One region of the Peribacillus sp. NPDC097895 genome, then DNA from elsewhere that is predicted to be linked to it. Evidence: riboswitches for the same ligand, from Rfam matches in the RefSeq annotation. Region 1 holds a riboswitch; each other region holds the start of a gene.

Region 1 (8,001 bases):
AATCGAAGGATCTCACTCGCATTTCCGCGAATGATTTGGAAGGTAACCTTCTTCAGGAGCTCTGCAACTTTCTCTGTACGATAGGAGGTGGCACCAACTCCCACCGGGTCCAAAATAACTGGGATATTATTGGCATTTGCCGCCTTGCCGGCTATCTCCATTGCCTCCAAAGCTTTATCATCTATCGTACCGAAATTAAGGACCAATGCATCTGCTAAATTGACCATTTCCTCCACTTCTTTAGGGCTGGATGTCATTACAGGTGAACCACCGATGGCAAGAGTGGCGTTTGCACAGTCGTTGACCGTAACGAAGTTGGTGATTTGGTGAATGAGTGGTTTTCTTGCTCTTACCTTCCCGAACAAGTCAGCTGCAGAAATCTTCATATTAAGTCACTCCTTTCTTTTTTTAAAAACGAATGAAAATGATGGACAGGTCCATGACCCTTACCGATTGAAAAGCTATTACGTATCGCTTCAGAAATATAGGCCTTGGCCAGTTCAATCGACTCTACCAATGATAGTCCATTTGCCAGGTTGGATGTAATGGCGGAAGATAGAGTACAACCTGTTCCATGTGTGTTTTTTGTGTGAATGCGTTCTCCCTCGATCCAGTGGAAGTTCGTCCCATCATAAAAAAGATCGTTTGGATTGCCAGCTGCATGGCCTCCTTTAAGTAAAACGGCTTTAGGCCCTAGTTCTTGTATGGACATGCATGCTTTGTAAAAATCTTGTTTCGTTCGAATCGACAAGCCAGTGAGAGCTTCCGCTTCAGGTACATTCGGGGTTACAAGTGTTGCAAGCGGAAGCAATTCGGTTTTTAGAGCAGTGACAGCCTTTTCGTCGAGCAAATGATGGCCGCTTTTGGAAATCATGACAGGATCAAGGATAACGATGTCAGGTAAGAAGGTATTAAGAGACGCAGTGACTGTTTCCACGATTTCTTTTGAGCCTAGCATGCCTATTTTTACTGCATCTACATGAATATCTTCAAAAATAGCTGCTATTTGATCTGTGATGATAGCGGTTTCGATAGCCTGAACTGAACGCACTTCCATTGTGTTTTGTGCCGTTACGGCTGTAATGACAGACATGCCAAAAACCCCATGTGCAGAAAATGTTTTTAAATCTGCTTGTATTCCTGCACCGCCCCCTGAGTCAGAGCCTGCGATGGTTAATGCTGTTTTCATAAAAAAACCCCTTCATATAATTATTTTTGAATAGTATTTTCAGTAATATGAAAGCTAAAATGGCACCCGCAAATGAACTAATCATAAAAGCTGGCAAAAACCCAAAAAGGGCTGCTTTATCTCCCAAAATGAGAACCGCCAGTGGATAGCAAGCTAGGGACCCAAGAATCCCGGTTCCTATCACTTCCCCTAAACAAGCGAAATTTAAGCTTTGTGTTTTTCGATATAGAACGGCAGCCAAAAGTGCACCGATCATGCTGCCCGGAAAGGCGAAAATTGAACCGGTACCAGATATGTTTCTAATGATGGAAACTAAAAAAGCTTGTGTTACAGCATAAGCAGGTCCCAATAATACGGCTGTCATGACATTTGCGAGATGCTGAATAGGAAAGATTTTTGCAAATCCGGCAGGGATGTATATAAAGGAACTGGTTAGAGTCGTGATGGCCGTGATCATGGCGGTCAGCGTCATTTTCTTGATTGGATTCATCATCATGTCAACGACCTACAGTGGCCAATCCTGCTCGTTTTGAACCATTTCCCAAAATAAATATTCATAGCGGGAAGTCACCAAAAAGTGCTTTTCTAATCTAAGAAGTTCATTTTCAGGCATGCCTTCGATTAATTCTTCTAACAAACCAATTAGCCACTTGTGTGCTTCGCCGAATTCAGGAGATGAATAGGATTTAATCCAAGCGGCATAACGATTATTATCCAATGCTTCACCATTTTGTGCTTTTAATTTCAAACCGATTTCATAATAATCCCAAGCACATGGTAGGAGACAGGCGATCAGGTCTGCTAAAGTCCCATGCTGAGCGGCATTTAGCATGTAACCTGTATAGGCTAGCGTGGTTGGAGTTGGTTCTGTATTTTCTAATTCCTTTGAACTTATACCGAATTCCAAAGCATATTGCCGATGAATGTCCATTTCCACTTGAAGGGTTTCATTCAAGATACTCGCAAACTTTGCCATGGTTTCGACATTATGAGCTTTAATGACACCTAAGGCAAAGAGCTTGGAATAATCCATGAGATAGATATAGTCCTGCTTCAAGTAATAGGCAAATTTCTTTTCAGGAAGAGTGCCGTTGCCAATTGCCTGGACAAAAGGATGTGAATGGTTCCTTTTCCAAATTCCTTTTGCACGTTCGTGAAGTCTATCACTGAAGGTTCCTAAATTAGTATTCTCCATTGTTCATCCTCCTTTAGAATGGTCCCTTTTGTTTTAATCCAATAAAAAAACCCGATCCTAAAAAAACGGAACGGGGTAGATGGATAAAGTCAGTGTACGGACGATATCATCCACTTCCCTCCGCCGGTATGAGCCGGTTCAGGTTCAAAGGGTCCGGAACAAATTCCATCTCAGTCTTAAAAAAGACTCCCCTAGTGGTGTGAATTGTATGTAATTACTGACATCATATCAGAAAGCGAAGAAAATGCAACCCAAATTTGCATGAGGAAACCATATATAGCCTTGAAATAAGGGAAAACTGGGCAATTGACTTTTGTTGATAATTGGGATAAAATCATCTCTACATCAAATTATATAAATAGAATTCTTATCCAGAGAGGTGGAGGGACTTGGCCCAACGAAACCTCGGCAGCAGACCCATTTTGGGAACTGTGCTACATCCAACAAGCTAACGCTTGGAAGATAAGAAGAGCCGTACGGACACTGCAGCCTCTTCTTGAATTAGAAGGGGCTTTTATTTTTGTGAAATAACGTTTAGTGACATAATAGAAATGGTATATATAATTTGGTGATAATGAAATCTGTTACATTTTGAAGCAGGCTCTAAGATGAATAAGAAAGGGGCCATTTACATGGCAGAATTAATTAAGAGGATCGAACAGAGGAAGGCATTGCTGATTGAAGAGTTATTGGCAAATGGAGTATACAAAACTTCGGATGAAAGGCACCTTTATGATGCCCCGTTAAAAGTACTGGAAGATGAATATAAAATTGTTATAAATAGACCTAATAACGAGACACCTTCGGAATGGATGACTTAGTAAACGATAGATTATCTTGTGATAAGGGATATTTGAAAGCATTCGCAGTGTTACAAGGGGTGAATGCTTTTTTTATTTATGTCTATTTAGAGGGATGTCACAAAAAATACATATATTAAGAAAAAAGTAGGCTTTTTGTCACAATTATCATACAAAATAACACAATTAAATCCCTAAAAATGGTTGATTTTAACTATAAGTTTCATTATAGTGATAAGTGTAAAAAAATTGAATTAATGGGAGGTGTATATAGAATGCATTGTCGAAAGGTAACTGTTGAAAGAATAGAAGAGAAAAGACAGGAAATGATTAAATTGGCAGCAATTTATGGGTTTACCAGTTTTCTAACTATTCAAGCAAGTCAAGAACTGGATACCCTGTTAAATGCATTAGCCAAGAAAAGAGAATCTGAATATTTCGCGCATCAGAATGTTTATAGGCATTTTTAAACTCGCCGTTTGGGGTCAAGTTTCATAATAGACTTCTGCGTTTAAACTAAAAAAACTACTGCCGAAGGCAATAGCTTTTAAATAATTATATTTAAATATCGATACGTTTACCAAGAATGACCAAGTCCCGTTCAATGCCATCCAGTTCGGCAACTTGTGGTAAGTTTGCCCATTTTTCAAAACCGAATTTTGAAAAAAGCTTCAGGCTAGGTATATTGTGAGCAAATATGAAACCTAATAGAGTCTTCACCCCTAATTTTGGGCTCACTTCTATTGCCTTTTGAATCGAAATTCGTCCAATTCCTTTTCCCCGGAAATAATCATCAATATAAATGCTGATCTCCGCCGTAGAATTATAGGCGGGCCGACCATAGAAAGATTGAAAGCTCATCCACCCTGCAGTTTTTCCTTCTATAGTAATGATATACAGCGGTCGACTTTCTGAGTTATGTTTCTCAAACCATTCAATCCTCGATTGTACGGAAACGGGTTCCGTATCTGCAGTAACCATTCTTGAAGCAATTGTGGAATTATATATTTCAACAATTTTGGGTAAATCCGACCGTTCTGCTTCCCTAAACTCTATGTACTCGTCCATCATTTAAACTCCTATCTATCATATATTTTCAATTTCCGGAATAAAGAGTCATCAGCTCACGAATTATGAAGGAAAGGTGAGCGAAACCTATTCCATTGAAAGTTTTATATTATCATACACTTTTTACTCTTTATCTGACAATTTTTTTTATTGTTAAGAATGCAGAATTTTGGGTATTTAAAAAATGAAATACTTCATATTGAATATACAAAGGAGAAACAAAAATGAAAAAAATAGCAGGTTTATTAATTATTGTACTAGGTATTTGTTTTGTTGCGTATAAATTTCAAGCTTCCGAGTCGAAGGATATGCAAAGGGTGATGGCTTTTGGAGATTCATTAACCTATGGAAAAGGTGATAAGGATGGGGAAGGCTATGTAGAGGGGCTGGAGGATGAATTGAATAATCCTGACTCCAAACAAAAAGTGACTTTTTGGAATTACGGTATAAAGGGACAGGAAACGGATGGTGTTATCAAACAGCTTGATGACTATCGCATTAAAACGAAACTTGATAAAGCAAGTACTTTCATCGTTTATATTGGAACGAATGACTTTATCAATAGTAACGGTGGGAACTTGGAGGAAATAAGTGATCGTAAAATCGATAGGGGTAAACGGGAGTACATCAAACACCTGGATAAAATTACCTCAACTCTAATGAAGGAAAACGATAAAGCAATTATACTAGTGGTAGGACTCTATAACCCAATTAAAGACAATCAAAAACTTGAAAAGCACATCCAGGACTATAACCAATCAATAAAGAGGATAGTGGAAAAGGATAAGAACATGATATACATTCCTACCAATGATCTTTTTGAAAATAAAAAGAAATCGGAGTATTTCAGTGATATGATTCATCCAAATGAAAAAGGGTATCAGCTGATTACGAATCGGATTTTGGAAAGTTACGATTTCAAGTAATTCAATGCACAGAATTCTTTCTGTGTATTTGCCGCTTTTGTTAGTTCATTGATCTCCTCATCTGTATCAAATTTTCCATTCAGGATGTTATCACGAATTCAACCAGTAAATAAATGGATAGTTAGTGAAGGTTCAAAGGGATCTTCTTTGTCTCTGAGTTTTGGTTGTTTCTTCAAATTTCAGTGATCCGCGCTAAGGCGCAAAAAAGTATTATTATTTTACACATTCATATATAACATGGAATAATTAATGCAGACTAACCATGCCTAGAAGAGGGGATGCTAAAATGAATGATAATGAAAAAATCAGAGAAGAACTGTTAAATGCTGTAACCGGACTATCGGATGAACAGCTGAACGCCCATCCAGAAGAAGGCCGCTGGAGCATCATACAGGTATTGGATCATTTATATTTAATGGAGAGGGCCATAACAAAGAGCATTGCTGATAAATTGAAAAGCGATTCGAGGATTCCTGCAGGAGATAAACCGATCGAGCTCACTTTAAATCGCGAAGTGAAGGTACAGGCCCCGCCATATGTCATTCCGTCAGAGTCATTCCAAACTTTGAATGAGGTTAAGAATAAGTTATCCGAATCCCGTAAAGCATTTCTACATCTTGTTGACCATGCAAAAGAAAATGATCTCGAACAAAAGTCTTTCCCCCACCCGCTGTTTAAAGAATTAAGCTTGAAGCAATGGATTCCGTTTGTGGGACTGCATGAAAAAAGGCATTTAAAGCAAATAGAGGAATTGAAATCAAAGATATAAAGGAAGAAAAACTCATCCGTCTTTGGTTGAGTTTTTCACTTTCAGACAGTTATTCGTAAAGGAAGGATCGTTCAGTGAAAGTTAAATGGTTAAGGGCCTGTCTTGTATTGGGGTTATTCGGATTGTTGTTGGGACTCTTGATCAAGTATATGCTGCCACCTGATCTAGATGATATCAAACTGACTGACGAGCTGCACCCGGTCGTTGCCGAAAAAAAAGATGAACTCATTCAACAGGCTAATGCATTAGGCATCACGGTAATCATTACAGCAGGATTCCGTTCTTTAGACGAGCAAAATGCACTCTATGAAAAAGGCCGTTTAACTGAGGGGAACATCGTAACGAATGCAAAAGGCGGGGAGTCGCTTCATAATTTCGGCTTGGCAATAGATTTTGCCCTTCTAAACAAACAGGGCGAGGCCATTTGGGATATGGAATATGACGGCAATGATAATGGGAAATCGGATTGGATGGAAGTCGTCACAATCGCTAAAGGGTTAGGTTTTGATTGGGGTGGGGATTGGGCAGGGTTTAAGGATTATCCTCATTTACAAATGACATTTGGATTGAGCCTGCGAGAGCTGCAGCAAGGTAAGCAGCCAAATGGACAGTGAGTTAGGGGGCTGCTTTATTTTATGTCGAATAAATTTGACTGAAAGCAGGAAAATAAGCATGTGAATTGCTTTACAGGTAAGAATTCGATAAAGTGGACTAGTGAGAAATAGACATAAAGGAGTGCAGTCACCATGGAAGAAATAAAAAATTGCCGGGACTCTTTGGTCATAAAAACAAGCCTTGTCCTCCCGCCTGATACAAATAATATTGGTACGATGTTCGGAGGCAAATTAATGGCATACATTGATGATGTAGCAGCTATTTCCGCCATGCGTCATGCGAGAAGCAACGTTGTTACGGCATCAACTGATTCTGTCGATTTCCTGCACCCTATTCACGAAGGAAATGCAGTTTGCCTGGAAAGCTTCGTGACTTATACGGGCAGAACATCAATGGAGATCATCGTAAAGGTGATTGCAGAGGATTTAGTTACAGGGGACCGGAATTTATGCGTCATTTCCTTTTTGACCTTTGTGGCCATAAATGAGGAAGGTAAACCAATACCGGTTCCACGTTTGGTTCCTGAAACAGAGATGGAAATGAACTTAAATGAATCGGCAAAACAACGGGCACAAGTAAGGAAAAAAAGAAGAGAAGAAACACAGTTCATTGCAAGTACCTTCGGAGTGAAACTGCCTTGGACCGATCAATCGAATCCAGGATTATATAAATAAGAGACGAATAGCTCCACATTTCTTGTTTAATGAAAGAATCGTACCAATTGGAGACCAAATTGCATTGTGATTTGGTCTTTTAATCTTGTCATGGGAAGTAAAATGACTTGAGGGATATTCTTATCAAAGAAGGATGCTTTGCCAGTATTCGAACATTTACGTGAAAAGACGCTTGGTAAAAGTCCAAGCGTCCTTACATACTTTATCCTTTATAATTCACTTCATATTTAGTCATCGCTTGCTAAAATACCAAAGAAACGTAAGATGTTAATGAAAAGGTTAATGAAATCAAGATATAGATTCAAGGCCATGAGCGGTACTTCTTCAGCTGTCACCCCGTAATGCTTCATTCTATTGAAATCGTATAAAATATATCCACTGAAAACTAAAATCCCAATAAATGAAAAGATCAGCATCGCAGTAGAGCTTAAAGGAGAGAAAATGTTAAAAATACTAATGACCACTAACGCAAGCAAGGCCGCAAATAACATTCCTCCCAAGAAAGAAAGGTCCCTTTTGGTAGTTGTAGCATAAATTGCTAGACCGCCAAATACAACAGTCGTCGTAATACCCGCTAAGATAACCACATTAGCCCCTGCAACTGCTAAGTAATGAGCAATTATCGGATAGGTGGTAATTCCTGAAATAAATGTGAATAAATACAAGAATGTGTAACCGATCGCTTTTTTCCTCCGCATGATGAATGCTCCGATCAACATGGCAATTTCGAGGATCGCTAAGGGAAGAAACAAAGAGGGGGGAACA
Region 2 (8,001 bases), on a different contig from region 1:
TCCACGATAAAACTCAGTAAAGATAGCTAAAGTTTCTGTAGATGTATCAAACAGGAGTGCTTCAGCCAATTTCACTTCCTCTTCAGGTATTAGAGCGAAACGTTCAAGTTTTTCTGTATTCACGATCGCATAATCGAGACCGGCTTTTGTACAATGGTAGAGGAAAACGGCATTTAGAATTTCCCTTCCCCTTGCTGGCAGACCGAAAGAAACATTCGAAATGCCAAGTATCGTTAAGCATTCCGGAAACTTTTCTTTGATAGCCTTAATTCCTTTCACTGTCTCTAACGCAGATCCGATATACTGTTCATCTCCCGTACCAACAGGAAAAACCAGTGGATCAAAAATGATGTCACTTTTGTTTATTCCATACTTATTAACAAGTAAGTCCACAGACCGTGTAGCCACTTCGATTTTCCGTTCGGCATCGACGGCCATCCCAATTTCGTCAATCGTCCCTACCACGACGGCAGCACCATATTGATGGACGAATGGTACAATTTTTTCAAAGCGTTCTTCACCATCTTCAAGGTTAATGGAATTTATGATGGATTTTCCTTGTGAATGTTTTAACGCTTGTTCAAGTACGGCTTCATCAGTAGTATCGATGACCAATGGGACTTTGACTTTTTTGACGACCTCTTCTACGAACTCCTTCATATCGCCAAGCTCATCCCCATCAGGATCAGCAAGGCAAATATCAATGACATGGGCGCCTTTTTTCACCTGGGCACGCGCTATTTCCGCAGCTGGCTCGTAATGCTTCCCACGAATTAGCTCTTTGAACTTTCGAGATCCGATAACATTCGTTCTCTCACCTACAAATAAAGGACGCATAGAATCATCATAAATGAGCGGCTCTATGCCTGATACGGCATGGCCATGGGCAGATTCCGTTATTGTACGGGGCTGGATGCCCTCAAGGACCCTGGATAGTTCCTTAATATGCTCAGGAGTCGTACCACAACATCCCCCAATGATATTGACCCAACCCTTTTCAGCAAATTGCTTCATTTTCTCTGCAAGGGAAGTCGGTGACTCATGATAGTGACCTTCTTCATCAGGGAGTCCTGCATTCGGATAACAACTGATGGCGCTGTTTGCTATATCTGCAAGCGTACGAATGTGGTCTATCATGAATTCCGGGCCTGTTGCACAATTCAGTCCGACTGCCACTGGTTTCATATGTTCAACAGATAAATAGAAAGCTTCTATCGATTGGCCAGCAAGTGTCGTGCCCATCGGTTCGATCGTACCTGATATGATGACAGGCACATCTTTTCCGGTTTTAGCAAAAGCTGCTTTGATTCCGGAAAAGGCAGCCTTGACATTTAGCATATCCTGACAGGTTTCCACCAATAGCAAGTCTACTCCGCCATCCAATAGGCCGAGTGCCTGTTCTTCATAAGACTCGGTTAAAATATCGAAAGTCGTTCCACCTGTTACGGAAAGCGTTTTTGTAGTGGGACCCATCGAGCCAGCTACATATCTCGGCCATTCATCATTTGAATACTTTTCACAAGCTTTAACGGCTAGCTCTGCTGAAATTTTATTAAGCTTGTAAGCAATCGTGCTTATTTGGTATTCGTCAAGTACGATGCTTGTGGCTCCGAAGGTATTTGTTTCAATGATATCAGCACCTGCTGCTAAATACTTTTCATGGATGGATTGAATGATTTCCGGTTGCGTCAATGATAGGTACTCATTGCAGCCCTCGAACTGTTCCCCGCCAAAATCCTCTGCTGTTAAATTCTCCGCCTGAAGCATTGTTCCCATGGCTCCATCAAGAAGAAGAATCTTAGAATCCAATTGCTCTTGAATCGCTTTTTTATTCATGTATTGCCACCCCTGATGTCTGTTTACTATCGACTTCTCTAATATATTTCGTAAGTTCCGCCGTCATTTCGTAGCGGAGGAAAGGTGTGATTAAATAAATGCCCTTGAATTTCTCTCTTGCTGCGTCCACTAGCTCTCTCGCGATATTTACGCCTTCAATTCTTGACTTTACTGGGTCATTCCCTGCTAAAGCCATAGCCCTTCTAACATTATCAGGCAATTTGATACCCGGGATTTCGTTATGGATGAATTCGGCATTTCGTGTGCTTGTCAAGGGCATGATTCCAACGAATATTGGTGTTTCTAAATGTTTTGTCGCTTCATATACTTCTTCGATCTGTTCAACTGAATAAATTGGCTGTGTCAAAAAGGATTGAGCTCCACAGGCAATCTTCTTTTCCATCCGCTGTACGGCTTTATCCAAATATTTCACATTGGGATTAAATGCTGCGGCAATTTTAAAATTTGACCGTTGCCCCAAACTTTGGCCGGAATAGGAGACACCTTCATTAAATTGTTTGACCATGCTTATCAAGTCAAACGACGATAAATCATAAACGGAAGTGGCACCAGGGAAGTCCCCTATTTTAGAGGGATCTCCGGTGATGATCAATAACTCGTTCAGCCCCACCGTCTGCAGGCCCATTAAATGTGACTGCAGGCCAATTAAATTCCGGTCACGGCATGTTATATGCACCATTGGCGTTATATTCAATTGATTCTTCAGTAAATTAGCAAGTGCATCATTCGATATCCTTGGTGAAGCAAGTGAATTATCCGCTAAAGTAATCGAATCGACCCCTGCATTTTTCAAAACTTCCGCACCAGTCATGAAACTTTCTATTCCCAACTTTTTCGGAGGATCAAGTTCTACAAGAATTGTTCTTTCCGTTTTGGCTTTTTCGTACAGAGGGAGTTCCAATTCCCTATCATTCACTTCAATTATTTCTATCTCACGGGATTTCGTAATTTTCTCTTTCACTGGGACCAGACTTTCAATCGCATTCTTTACAGCTTGAATGTGTAGAGGAGTCGTTCCACAGCACCCTCCTATGATCGTTGCTCCTTGCTCTCGAAGTTCCAGGGCACTTGAACCGAAATATTCCGGCACTGCTTTATAGACAAGTCTTCCATCCACATAATCCGGGAGACTGGCATTAGGATAAATGGCAATCGAGGCTTGCTTTGGCAAATTCACTTCTTCTAAGGCACGAATCATATGATGTGGACCGAGACGGCAATTCACTCCAACAACATCGGCACCCAATTGCTCCAGTCTTTGAAATGCTTCATTTAAATGGATTCCATTTTGTAGGTTACCCAGTTCATGCATTGAAACATTTGCGATGATTGGCAGTTCCGTTTCTTTTTTAACGATTTGCAGCACGGTTTCCAGTTCTTCCAGGTCATAAAATGTTTCAAGGAGAATTCCATCCGGATCTTCCATCAGCAGACTGTATAGCTGTTCACGAAAACCTCGCTTAATTTCTTCCATGCTTAAATCCGATTTCCGTATACTCCGCTGCGCCCCTATCGTACCGAAGACATATGCCTTGCCTTTTGCCGCTTTTCTAGCCAGGATGACTCCCTGGCGATTGATCCTGCTTACTTCATCTTCAAGTCCATGCCGTTTCAATTTGTTGAAATTGGCTCCATATGTATTCGATTGAAGGATATCTGCGCCTGCTTCTAAATAGGCGCGATGGATGGATTCTATTTGATGTGGATTCGTGCAATTTAATTCCTCATAACATTGATCGATACCATAAGAGTACAATAAGGTTCCAATTGCCCCTTCGCCAACTAACATTCTTTCTTTTAATTCTTTACGAAAATTCATCATTACACCCTCTCTCAAAAACAATCCTGTTTTTGTCGTTTTTTATGAGTATGAGAGAAAAGAAAAAAAACCTTCTCAAAGAAGAAGGTTTTTTGAAACATTCTCCTCATCTATCAAGCTCTGCTTGCTGGATTTAGCACCTTTGCCTAGGCTGGTTGCTGAGGTTTCTTCGGGCCAGTCCCTCCACCTCTCTCGATAAGATCCATTTATATAATTGTCACAAGATTTCAAAATTAATTTATATTTAATTTACATCAATAATCTGTCAATTTCAATACCTTAATCATCATTTTTTTTACTTTTTCCAAAAATCATTCAATCCTTTGCAGCTTGAACCCTCTTTTCTACCCTCTGTTTCCAGTCTTCCGCAAGCGAATCTAGAGTAAGCAACGTGTAAGCCCCATCCAGCCCATCCCGATTATGAAGGATCACCTCTGTAGCATAATGAACGGAGATTTTTTCTTGCAAACGATCTAATAGCACGATTTCATTTTGTTTCTTTATCGTTCCTTCTTGAATGACTTTTGCAAAGTAACCAGTGTAACCAGTTTTAAAGACGAATTCCAAAAACTTAGGTTCCTGGTTAAAGTGGGAAATCGTCGAGCAAGGAATCCTCCCTTGATTAATTTGAACAATTACTTCACCTATTTGATATATATCACCGATAAATGTTGTCTCTTCCTTCATCCCCGCTACAGTTAAATTTTCACCGAATGCAGGGATATCCAGCCTTTTAGCGAATTTTTCATTCCATAATGAATAATGTTCAACGGGGTAAAAACACAAAGCCCGATCAGTGCCTCCATGGAACTTTACATTACCAACCCCATCGCCAATTATGCCTAATTTAGTCACTGTCACTTTATCCTGTGCTTGTTTATCCATGGCTGAAAAGATATCAACATTCGAAAATTTTTCCTGTTTTGGCTTTCCTGCATGAAGTGATACGATTTTACCATTTTCCATTTTGCCTCTTCCAATCCTATTGAATTTATATCATCCCAATATGAATAAATTATACTAAAAATCCATTTTATTCTATAGTGATTTGAAAGAATCTACCAGATCAGAAAATGCAAAAGCCCCCCTTCAACCATTAAATTGGCCTAATATCATTGATTACCAGAAAAAAACATAGGTTAGTTATTGTAATTTTGTTGCTATTTCAGAATTAAATATGATAGAATATGAACACAATATATAGTCGAAAACTACAACTGTTCGCCTATATGTTGATTTTCACGATTGAATTCCTCATTGTCGCTCTTTAGGGAGCGAATTTTTTTTGCCTTCTTTCTCAACCACCAATTTCTTCTCTTTATTTCGTTCATTATCCGCATCCTATACCGCTTTTCTATTTGTACATGCTTTACATATGTATTTTCAGCAATCCATTCTTTCATACATGCCCATTCCCGACAAGAAGCCGAGCGATTCAAGCTTCCGCTCAGCTTCTTGTTTAGGCTTGTTTCTTTTTCTTCGGTGCCGCTTTCCTCCGTGCCGTCTTTTTCTTTACCGGTTCTTCATGTTTCGTTCGATCAATGGATGCCTGTAAAGCCTCCATTAAATCGGTTACATTGCTGGAAACAGGTTCTTTTGTTTTGGTTGTGATTGTCTTCTGTCCCGTTTTCTTTGATTCAATCAATTCAAGTAACGCTGTTCGATAATCATCGGTGTATTTTGTCGGATCGAAAGTAGACGTTAATTGATCTATCAATAAAACGGCCGTCTCGATTTCTTTTTCAACTATGGAATCAGTGGCAGGGATATTCGGAACATCCGCTGTGGAGCGGACTTCATCCGGATAATGAATCGTTTCCATCACTAAAGTATTATCAACAACTCGAATGACCGCCATTTGTTCCTTTGAGCGGATGATGATTTTCGCTAATCCCACCTTCTTTGATTCCTTGAGGGCCTGTCGCAAAAGGGAGTAAGCTTTTATCCCTCCATCATTCGGGGACATGTAATAGCTTCGGTTAAAATAAATGGGATCTATTTCTTCTATTTTTACGAAATCCACGATTTCCACGGCTTTTTCTTCATTTTGTTTTTTTAACTGTTCCATTTCACTGTCTTCCAATACAACAAACTTTCCCTTTGTGTATTCATAAGCGCGGACTATATCGTCCTTCCCCACTTCTTTTTGACAGACCGGACATACTTTTTCGTATTTAATCGGTGAATTACACTCCTTATGCAACGTCCTTAAAGAAATATCCTTATCTTCCGTTGCAGCATGAAGTTTAATCGGAATGTTCACCAAACCGAATGATATGCTTCCCTTCCACATCGTATGCATATTCGTCACCTCATAACTTATTTTTAAATGAAGGAACAATTGTTATTATTCCCCCTTATTAAAAAAAAACCGAAAAAACATTTGGCAACTCTAACACTTCGTTTTTTTGGCAAAATAATGTTAATCACTTTTTTCGGAGGTATTTACCCAAAATGAAACCGATGCTGCCAACCTATTACACCGAAGCCCCTAATTCCAAGGATTGGCGTTATGAAGTCAAATATGACGGTTTTAGGGCCATTTTAACGATTGACTTTGATACGATTAGCATCTCAAGTCGAAACGAAAAGGAATTGTCTCCCCTCTTCCCGGAAATCATTGATTTCATTAAACGCCTGGACATAGAAGATTATCTCCCGCTGCAGTTCGATGGAGAATTGGTCTGGCTAACCAATCAAGCAAAAGCAGACTTCTTTCAAATACAGTGGCGTGGTCGCCTTCGGAAACAATCATTGATTTCCGAAAAAGCTCATTTTTCCCCATGCCGTTTTATAGCGTTTGACCTGCTACGTATCAAAGGAATGGACATAACGACTAAATCCATGGAAGAACGAAGGGGATTCATGTTGAATCTGGGTAAAAAACTTGGGTTTCCTATGCCTCCTGACCCCACCTCTGAAGCTTTGATCCAATTAATTGAAAGTTTCGACGTTTTGGATAAGGCATTAAATGCAGTCACCTTATTAGATGGTGAGGGGGTTGTAGCCAAGGAAATCCGGGGTACTTGGCAAGAAGGAAAGCGTTCCACTTCCTGGATCAAGGTGAAAAATTGGAAGACTGTCTCCTGTTTCATCACAGCATTGCATAAAGAAAATGGTTACGTTTCCCTCGCAGTGTTCAAGGAAGGTGTGGTAACGAAAATCGGAAGCGTCAAAAATGGAATGAGTGCAAAAGATAAAAAGATCTTGTATGAACTGATCAAGCAAAATGCTACAGATGAAGACGCAAAATTTTTTTATATCCATCCATCCATTTGCATCGAGGTACAATTTTTACACGTATATGAGGAAAATGAATTGCGTGAACCTCAGTTTTCAAATTGGCTATTACACATGTCTCCCACTGAATGTACTTGGGAAAAATTCGTGATAAACCAATACACATTTCCCGATACTGTACAAATAACCTCACCGGATAAACCACTATGGATAACTGACGATAAACAGGTGATAAAAGTTGAATACTTACATTATTTGAGGGAGGTTTCCGCTTTCTTCTTACCGTTTTTAAAAGATAAACTGTTGACGACGATCCGCTATCCTCATGGCACCATGGGTCAAGAAAAATTTTTCCAGAAAAACAAGCCTGATTATGCCCCCGGATTTATTAAAACATTCATGGATGAAGATATAGAATTTGTGCTGTGTAACGACATTGAAACGCTTCTTTGGTTTGGTAACCAACTGGCATTGGAATTCCATGCCCCATTTCAGAAAGCCGGAAAAACAAGACCCGATGAAATCGTCCTGGACTTAGATCCACCATCGATCGAATTTTTTTCCTTGGCGATAAAAGCCGCACAAGAAATAAAAAAGGTGATGGACTCCTTAAGGATAATAGCTTATGTGAAAACCTCAGGTAACAAAGGCCTGCAAATTCACATCCCTTTACCTGAAGACAGATTTACTTATCAGGAAACACGGATATTCACCGATTTTCTAGGTCATTACTTAACAAGTTCCTATCCCGATGATTTTACAGTGGAAAGATTGAAAATTAAACGGCATAATCGGCTTTACTTGGACTTTGTACAGCATAGTGAAGGAAAAACCATCATTGTGCCTTATTCCCCACGCGGAAATTCTTTCGCTGGAGTTGCTACACCATTATTTTGGGAGGAAGTGGAAGAAACCCTCCACCTTAAAGACTTTACGGTTGATACCGTACCAAATAGAATCAAAAGGGACGGATGTCCATTCTTAGATTACCGACATTTCGATAACGGACCTGCCTTTCTTGATGTATTGTCTTTTCTAAAACAAAAAAAGACCAACTCATGAAGTTTACCCAAAAAGTTTGACAC
Region 3 (8,001 bases), on a different contig from region 1:
CTTCACAGGATTGATAACACCAAGTACATTCGAAACCTGCATGATGGAAACGATTTTCGTTGCATCTGTAATTGTAGCCCTCACATCATCAATTGAAATCGTGCCATCCTCTTGAAGCGGAATATACTTCAGTACAGCGCCTTTTTCTCTGGCTAGCTGCTGCCACGGAATGATATTACTGTGGTGCTCCATGTAAGAGATGACGATTTCGTCACCCTCTTTTACATTTGCTCCACCGTAACTTCTTGCTACAGTATTTAAAGAAGTGGTCGTCCCTCTAGTAAAGATGATTTCTTCTGTAGAAGAAGCATTAATGAATTTACGTACCTTTTCCCGTGCACCTTCATACGCATCCGTAGCTTTTGTTCCAAGTGTATGCACTCCGCGGTGAACATTCGAGTTGTATCCACGGTAATATTGCTCAATCGCTTCAATCACTGCAGCCGGTTTTTGGGAGGTTGCAGCACTATCTAAATAAACTAATGGCTGACCGTTGACTTCTTGATCTAATATCGGAAAAAGCTTACGAATTTCGTATGGGTTCATTACTGTACTTTCCTTTCAATGACCGCTACTAATTGTTTTTTAACTCCCTCAATAGGAAGCTGGTTAACAACTGGGGCCAAGAATCCGTGAATGACAAGTCTTTCTGCTTCTTTCTTCGTAATACCACGGCTCATTAAATAATACAGTTGAAGCGGGTCAACACGACCTACAGAAGCGGCGTGACCAGCCGTTACATCATCTTCATCAATTAAAAGGATTGGATTGGCATCTCCGCGTGCTTTTTCACTTAACATCAGTACGCGTGATTCTTGTTCGGCATTGGCCTTTGTAGCACCATACTCTATTTTTCCAATTCCATTAAAAATGGATGATGCCGCGTCTTTCATGACACCGTGCTTAAGGATATAGCCCTCAGAGCGTTTGCCATAATGAATGATCGCTGTCGTAAAGTTTTGTTTTTGTTCCCCGCGACCGACTACAACGGTTTTAGTATCACCGTGCGAGCCATCGCCCATTAGATATGTTGTGTTATCTGAAATCGTATTTCCATCGTTCATCAGGCCAAGTGCCCACTCAATACGAGCGTCACGTCCTGCCACCCCACGGCGGTTAACGTAAGTCGTAAAGCCTTTTGAAAGGGTATCGACCGCCCCGTATTCCACTTTTGCATTTGCATTCGCAAATACTTCAGTTACGATGTTGGCAATCCCTTCGTTAGACTCAACAGTCGAGAAATAGTTCTCTACATATGTGACAGAGCTATTATCTTCCGCTACGATCAATACATGGTTGAAAAGTGTAGTATCTGGATTATCCAATAGGAATACCGATTGAATCGGCTCTTTGACTTCTACATTTTTCGGAACATAAAGGAATGCTCCCCCATTAACCAATGCAGCATGTAGTGCTGTTAAACGATGCTCATCTATTTTAACTCCGTCTTTCATGAAATATTTTTGCACAAGCTCAGCATGGTCACGAGCCGCTGTTAAAATATCCGTAAAAATGACGCCTTGTTCTTTCACATTTGCTGACAGATTGATATGCGCCGGCGTATTGTTGCGTTGAATGTATAAGTTTCCATTTTCTTCAATGATGGATTTAATTTCTTCCGGAAGCTCTTCTATAGAGGCAAAAGCTTCACTTTCAACCGCATGGGTCTTGAAAGAAGTAAAATTCCATTTGTCAATTTTCGTTTTATCCGGCTTTGGCATAGGGAGCTTTTCAAATTCAGAAAACGCTTGAATCCGTAGCTCTGAAAGCCAAGCAGGCTCGTTATTTTTAGTTGAATAAGAGCTTATATCCTCTTGTTCAAACGGTAATTTCGTTTCTGTAGTCATTGCAAATCCTCCTACTTACGCTTCTTCGCCAACAGTTTCGTCTTCAATGCCCAATTCTTGTTTGATCCAATCATAACCTTCCGCTTCCAAGCGGGCAGCAAGTTCAGGACCACCTGATTTAACGACACGTCCTTGCATCATAACATGTACATAGTCAGGAGTGATGTAATTCAATAGACGTTGGTAGTGAGTGATGATCAAGCACCCAAAGTCTTCTCCGCGCATTTCATTGATTCCTTTTGAAACGACTTTAAGTGCATCGATATCAAGCCCTGAATCAATCTCATCTAAAATTGCAATTTTAGGTTGAATCATCATTAATTGAAGAATCTCGTTACGTTTTTTCTCTCCGCCGGAAAAACCTTCATTTAAATAGCGTTGTGCCATATCTTCATCCATCTCAAGAAATTCCATTTTTTGGTCCATTTGACGAATGAATTTCATTAATGAAATTTCATCGCCTTCTTCACGGCGTGCATTAATGGAAGAACGTAAGAAGTCGGCGTTTGTAACACCACTGATTTCACTTGGATATTGCATAGCAAGGAATAGACCGACACGAGCACGCTCGTCGACTTCCATTTCCAAAACGTCTTCACCATCGAATGTGATGCTTCCGCTTGTTACTTCATATTTTGGGTGACCCATGATTGCTGATGATAAAGTTGATTTACCAGTTCCATTAGGTCCCATGATCGCATGGATTTCTCCACCTTTAACTTCAAGGTTAACCCCTTTTAAAATCTCTTTACCTTCAATAGATACGTGAAGATCTTTAACCGTTAATGTAGAAGCTGACATAATAATACCTCCGTGAACTAATTCCTATTTTATTACCAGAAAGTAAAGATTACTTTCTTTACTATAATTTTCGTAAAAGCATTCTCACTTTATTCTCATTCCAATTTTATAACAAATCCAATTTAGAATCAACTAATATAGATAGGGGTTTCTATTTCTTACATGGTGAAAACCTGTCCCATTCTAATAATACTAACAGTTATAGCCAACATACAGCATATTAAGCCTTATTTAGCTTTTGTTAAAATTATCTTATTATTCGGCAAATCTTCGTTGCTTATTATTATATGTTCAAAAGATTTGATTGGAAGGTATGAACGTTTCACTTTGAAAAGAAAAAAATCGGACTGTTTGGCGTTATGTAAGATAATCCAATAAGGAAACCCTTATTTTCTGGACCACTTATCATTTTACCTCTACAGACCGATCTTTTAAAGAACTCTTTTATATGCTTAGCCGTGAATTTTACGTTGTAGGTCTAGGACCATTTTGTTGCACTTTTCATGTTCCCTATCTCGTTCTTTCTCAACCTCAATACGGAGGTCTAAGTTTCTACTGTACTCACTGTAGCCAATCCCATGTGAAGACTGCATCGCCTTTTCCATTTCGCTTGTTACATTTAACTCTAGAGTATTGATAGTGAACCATCCTTTCAAATTTGTGTTTCATTTTATTTCTTTCTTTAACCTTTTACCCTACTATTCACACTTTAAACATAAAAAACCGACCCGAATTAAATCAGGCCTCTGACTGTAGACAAACTGGATGATAATTGAGTTTGTCTACAGTTTTTTTAGGATTTTAAAATTTGAACGTTACTTGGAACGTAGGGCACTCGCTTTTGCCGCAGGAGTCTCGTACCTTCCGTTCCAATCCACTAAGACTAAACAATTAAATAGAACCACTTTTGCCTACAGTCTTTTTTCGTTTCATGCGTAAAACGATTGAAGAAGTTGAAAACAACATGATACCGTTGGTTTTAGGTTACGGTTCCCATGATCAAGCGCCTTACTTCTCACTTCTCTATGTTATGTGAAAGATGAACGAACAAAACAGTTTTCCTATTCATTTCATGCGGCAGCAGACCGTAACGGATTTGTATTTGGGACGATAGTAACAACCGGAAATACGCATGATAGTCGTATCTTAGAGCATCTGATTGAACAAGTTATTGAAAAAGTTGGAAAACCTGATTGAAGCTGTTGCCGCAGATGCAACTTACAAAACACCAGCCTAACCCTATACACCTCCTCGAACAAAAGAAGGATACTTCCGCAATCATGACATGTGTAATATGAACGTTTTGATTGTTATCTCTGCCCATCGGCAGGATTTTAAAGCACTCAACAACAAATACAGAGGGCATCGAAAGTACAAATCGCTTTAAGTGCTTCAAATCCAATAAAAAATCAAAAAGGTTTCGGAATGTGACCATTCCGAAACCTTTTTGTCTACAAACTGCGATCGAATTAAATCAGGCCATTCTTGAATCATTTATCCGCTGGTACAACCGCACCTTTGTATTCCTCAAGGATGAAATCTTTGATTTCTTTAGAATGCAATACTTCTACAAGAGCTTTGATTTCTTCTTTATTTTCATCGCCTTTATTTACAGCGATGACATTCACATAAGGTGATTCGGAATCTTCGATCGCAATTGAATCTTTCAATGGATTCAAGCCAGCGTCGATTGCATAGTTAGAGTTGATCAAAACAGCATCGCCTTCGCCGCTTTCATAGATTTTCGGAAGTAATGCCGCTTCATATTCAGCGTCGAATTTAAAGTTTTTCTTATTTTCAATGATGTCTTTCGTTGTAGCTGTCGTTTTATCGATGCCCTCTTTCAACTTGATGAGGCCATTCCTTTCCAACAGTGATAAAGCACGGCCATGGTCAGCGACAGAGCTGCTTAAAATGATCGTTGCTCCATCAGGAAGTTTATCGATGCTTTTATATTTTTGTGAATATAAACCGATAGGCTCGATGTGAATCCCGCCCGCATTGACGAAATCATATCCATTCTCTTTAATTGCCGACTCTAAGAAAGGTAAGTGTTGAAAATAGTTAGCATCCAATTCCTTATCATTCAATGCCTTATTCGGTAAAACATAGTCCTGGAATGTTTCGATTTCCAAATCGATGCCTTTTTCTTTAAGTATTGGCTTTGCTTTCTCAAGGATTTCAGCATGCGGAACATTTGATGCACCTACTACTAATTTCTTCGATTCTTTATCCGTATCGCTGCCACTTTTATCCTTTTCACTTCCACAAGCCGCCAAAGCGATCGATAACACTAAAATTAATGCAAATCCCAAAAACTTTTTCATTCAATTCATCTCCCTTTATCTTTTATCCAATTTAGATGTAATCATATCTCCAATAATTTGAATTATGAAGACGATAATTAGAATAACGATAGTCGCTACAAGAGTAACGTCATTGTGATTTCTTTGATAGCCGTCCAGATAGGCTAGATTACCAAGCCCTCCTGCACCGATGACACCAGCCATTGCTGTGTAGCCGACCAATGCAATCGATGTTACCGTAATCCCGGAAATAAGGGCCGGCATCGACTCTGGAAGCAGGACCTTCCAAATGATCGTGCTCGTTTTTGCCCCCATGGATTTGGCAGCTTCAATTACACCTTTATCGATTTCACGGAGGCCGATTTCAACCATGCGTGCATAAAATGGGGCCGCACCGATAATAAGTGCTGGCAGTGCAGCATTCTCACCAATCATGGAACCGACAAGTGCTTTAGTGAATGGAATGAGCAGCACGATCAAAATAAGAAACGGAATGGAACGGAATATATTAACGACAGCACTCATAACCACGTTAACCGTCCGGTTTTGCCACATATTCCCTTTCCCTGTCAAGAACAGGATCAACCCTAATAGTATGCCTATAAAAAAGGTAGCTACTACAGATATGCTTGTCATATATAGTGTTTCTTTCGTTGCTTCAATAATGTCTTCCCAATCCACATTCGGCAATAATTCTTCAAGCATGAGTAATCACCTCCACGCCTACCTGCTGTTCTTTAATGAATTCGATTGCGCGGAGCATTTCATCCTCTGTGCCATCAAGATGGATGAACAGCGTTCCATATGAACCGCTTCTGGTTTGGGATATCTTACCTTGAACGATATTAACGTCCAACTCGTAGTTACGTACGAGCTTGGTGATCAACGGGCTTTCGGCATGGTCCCCTACAAAGGTCAGTTGAATAACTTTACCTGCAGGAAAGCGTTCGAGTAAATGGTCCATTGTTTCTTTCGTTTCTTCCGGTTCCGTTACCTGTTGCACGAAACGCTTTGTCATTTGTTCTTTAGGATTCTTGAAAACATCCAGGACAGGTCCCTGTTCAACAACTTGCCCGCTTTCCATCACAGCCACACGGTGACAGATTTTACGTATTACATGCATCTCATGTGTTATCAACACAATCGTTAGCCCAAGGCGCTGATTGATGTCAACAAGCAATTCAAGTATGGAGTCAGTAGTCTGTGGATCTAAAGCAGAAGTCGCTTCATCACATAGCAGCACTTTAGGATCATTGGCAAGAGCCCTGGCTATTCCCACCCTTTGCTTTTGCCCACCGCTCAATTGCGATGGATACGCCTTTTCCCTGCCTTCCAGTCCGACTAACTTGATTAATTCGTTCACACGTTTGGTGCGTTCATATTTCGAAACTCCTGCAATTTCCAACGGAAAGGAAATGTTCTCTTGGACGGTCCTGGACCATAATAGATTGAAATGTTGGAAAATCATGCTGATTTCTTGACGGGCCATACGAAGCTTTGCCCCATTTATCTTAGAAATTTCCTTATCAGCCACCACAACGGATCCCTCCGTGGGCGTTTCCAAGCCATTGAGCATTCTGATCAAAGTACTTTTCCCAGCTCCACTGTAGCCAATAATACCGAAAATCTCGCCTTTATTTATTTCAACATTTACATTATTTACAGCCTTGATCGTCTCACTGCTTCCTTTTCCTGTTCGAAACAGCTTACTGACATTAGTCAATGTAATCATTAATACTCACCTCTTTATCCAATAAAACCTATGAACTTAGTTGATTTCTCTACATAATTAGTTTGTGCTTTTACCAATTTCACTGCCCATGCAAAGGTTTCCCCAATATGGAATAGAAAAAACCTTTCTGCATGAGCAGAAAGGCAGGTAAAAAGATTGGCCTTCCTCTCATCTTCCAAAGTGATTAAACTTTGTGTGAATTGGCACCTTTCCAAGGAAATCTCCTTGTCGGTTGCCGGGTTTCATCGGGCACATCCCTCCACCTCTCTTGATAAGAGCTAATATATAGAATATTTTGTACATCATTAAGTTCTTTAGTATGGTGAAATTTTATCATAGATAAAAAAGGAGTGCAATGTATAATATTTCTATAATAATATGAACTTGTCTTTTCCTTAAATCGTTTTAGAAGCCAAGGAGACGATATTCGTTGCTTTTTCAATTGCCTGCTCTAAATCTTCAATTAAATCCTCAACATTTTCTATCCCAATGGATAGGCGGACTTGATCAGCACTCACACCCGCTTTCGCCAGACCTGCATCATTCAATTGTTGATGGGTCGTGCTGGCGGGATGGATGATTAAACTCTTAGCATCCCCAACATTCGCTACATGGGACCATAATTCAACCGAATTGATAAGTTTCGCTCCGGCCTCACGGTCACCTTGTATTCCAAAGGTCACAACCGATCCTGCTCCCTTAGGCAAGTATTTATCTGCAAGGGCTTTATCCGGATGATCCTCATTAGCAGGATATGAAACCCAGGTCACGGCCGGATGATTTTTCAAATATTGAATGACAGACTTGGTGTTCGAGATATGCTCTTTCATTCTTACATGCAGCGTTTCAAGTCCAAGCGTAAACTGAAATGCACTTTGGGCACTTAACGCAGGGCCTAAATCACGAAGTAATTGCACTCGGGCTTTTGTAATAAAAGCAGCGGGTCCCACTGCCTCCGAATATACGAGATCATCGTAGCTTGGATCAGGCTCGGTAAAGCCAGGGTAGTTTGGCGAGTTCCAGTCGAACTTCCCTCCATCCACAATGACACCGCCTAATGTCGTCCCATTTCCCAATAGCCATTTTGTAGCAGAATGGATGACAATATCCGCTCCAAAATCAATGGGTCTGCAAAGATATGGTGTAGCGAAGGTATTATCGATAATTAAAGGTATGCCGGCATCGTGGGCGATATCCGCTACCGCTTCGATATCTAGGACTCTCAAGCTTGGATTTCCAATTGTTTCGGCAAATATGGCTTTTGTTCTTGGCGTAATCGCCCTTTTAAAATTTTCAGGGTCATCAGGGGAGACGA

What was found. A riboswitch is a leader RNA that binds a small molecule or an ion and turns the genes downstream of it on or off. The one in region 1 is predicted to bind S-adenosylmethionine.
Region 2: it holds a riboswitch for S-adenosylmethionine, as region 1 does, so the genes downstream of both, ACQKMH_RS07710 (bifunctional homocysteine S-methyltransferase/methylenetetrahydrofolate reductase) here and ACQKMH_RS13160 (Fur-regulated basic protein FbpA) in region 1, are expected to answer to the same signal.
Region 3: it holds a riboswitch for S-adenosylmethionine, as region 1 does, so the genes downstream of both, ACQKMH_RS17080 (methionine ABC transporter ATP-binding protein) here and ACQKMH_RS13160 (Fur-regulated basic protein FbpA) in region 1, are expected to answer to the same signal.

The regions. Positions count from the first base shown of each region.
Region 1 covers NZ_JBNNSH010000002.1:382,616-390,616, reverse strand. The annotation lists gene thiM (hydroxyethylthiazole kinase) at 1-386, opposite strand, end outside; gene thiD (bifunctional hydroxymethylpyrimidine kinase/phosphomethylpyrimidine kinase) at 383-1,189, opposite strand; gene thiW (energy coupling factor transporter S component ThiW) at 1,158-1,679, opposite strand; gene tenA (thiaminase II) at 1,695-2,384, opposite strand; TPP riboswitch at 2,483-2,587, opposite strand; SAM riboswitch class I at 2,749-2,853, shown strand; gene ACQKMH_RS13160 (Fur-regulated basic protein FbpA) at 2,993-3,205, shown strand; gene ACQKMH_RS13155 (aspartyl-phosphate phosphatase Spo0E family protein) at 3,460-3,654, shown strand; gene ACQKMH_RS13150 (N-acetyltransferase family protein) at 3,746-4,252, opposite strand; gene ACQKMH_RS13145 (SGNH/GDSL hydrolase family protein) at 4,477-5,178, shown strand; gene ACQKMH_RS13140 (DinB family protein) at 5,465-5,947, shown strand; gene ACQKMH_RS13135 (M15 family metallopeptidase) at 6,097-6,561, shown strand; gene ACQKMH_RS13130 (acyl-CoA thioesterase) at 6,694-7,236, shown strand; gene ACQKMH_RS13125 (Bax inhibitor-1/YccA family protein) at 7,464-8,001, opposite strand, start outside.
Region 2 covers NZ_JBNNSH010000001.1:1,587,667-1,595,667, reverse strand. The annotation lists gene metH (methionine synthase) at 1-1,836, opposite strand, end outside; gene ACQKMH_RS07710 (bifunctional homocysteine S-methyltransferase/methylenetetrahydrofolate reductase) at 1,829-3,676, opposite strand; SAM riboswitch class I at 3,780-3,878, opposite strand; gene ACQKMH_RS07705 (MOSC domain-containing protein) at 3,992-4,642, opposite strand; gene ACQKMH_RS07700 (Ku protein) at 5,136-5,978, opposite strand; gene ACQKMH_RS07695 (DNA ligase D) at 6,131-7,978, shown strand.
Region 3 covers NZ_JBNNSH010000003.1:150,008-158,008, forward strand. The annotation lists gene ACQKMH_RS17050 (cysteine desulfurase) at 1-546, opposite strand, end outside; gene sufD (Fe-S cluster assembly protein SufD) at 546-1,847, opposite strand; gene sufC (Fe-S cluster assembly ATPase SufC) at 1,863-2,648, opposite strand; partial or broken gene ACQKMH_RS17065 (IS5/IS1182 family transposase) at 3,678-4,051, shown strand; gene ACQKMH_RS17070 (MetQ/NlpA family ABC transporter substrate-binding protein) at 4,139-4,975, opposite strand; gene ACQKMH_RS17075 (methionine ABC transporter permease) at 4,991-5,659, opposite strand; gene ACQKMH_RS17080 (methionine ABC transporter ATP-binding protein) at 5,652-6,686, opposite strand; SAM riboswitch class I at 6,852-6,964, opposite strand; gene ACQKMH_RS17085 (O-acetylhomoserine aminocarboxypropyltransferase/cysteine synthase family protein) at 7,082-8,001, opposite strand, start outside.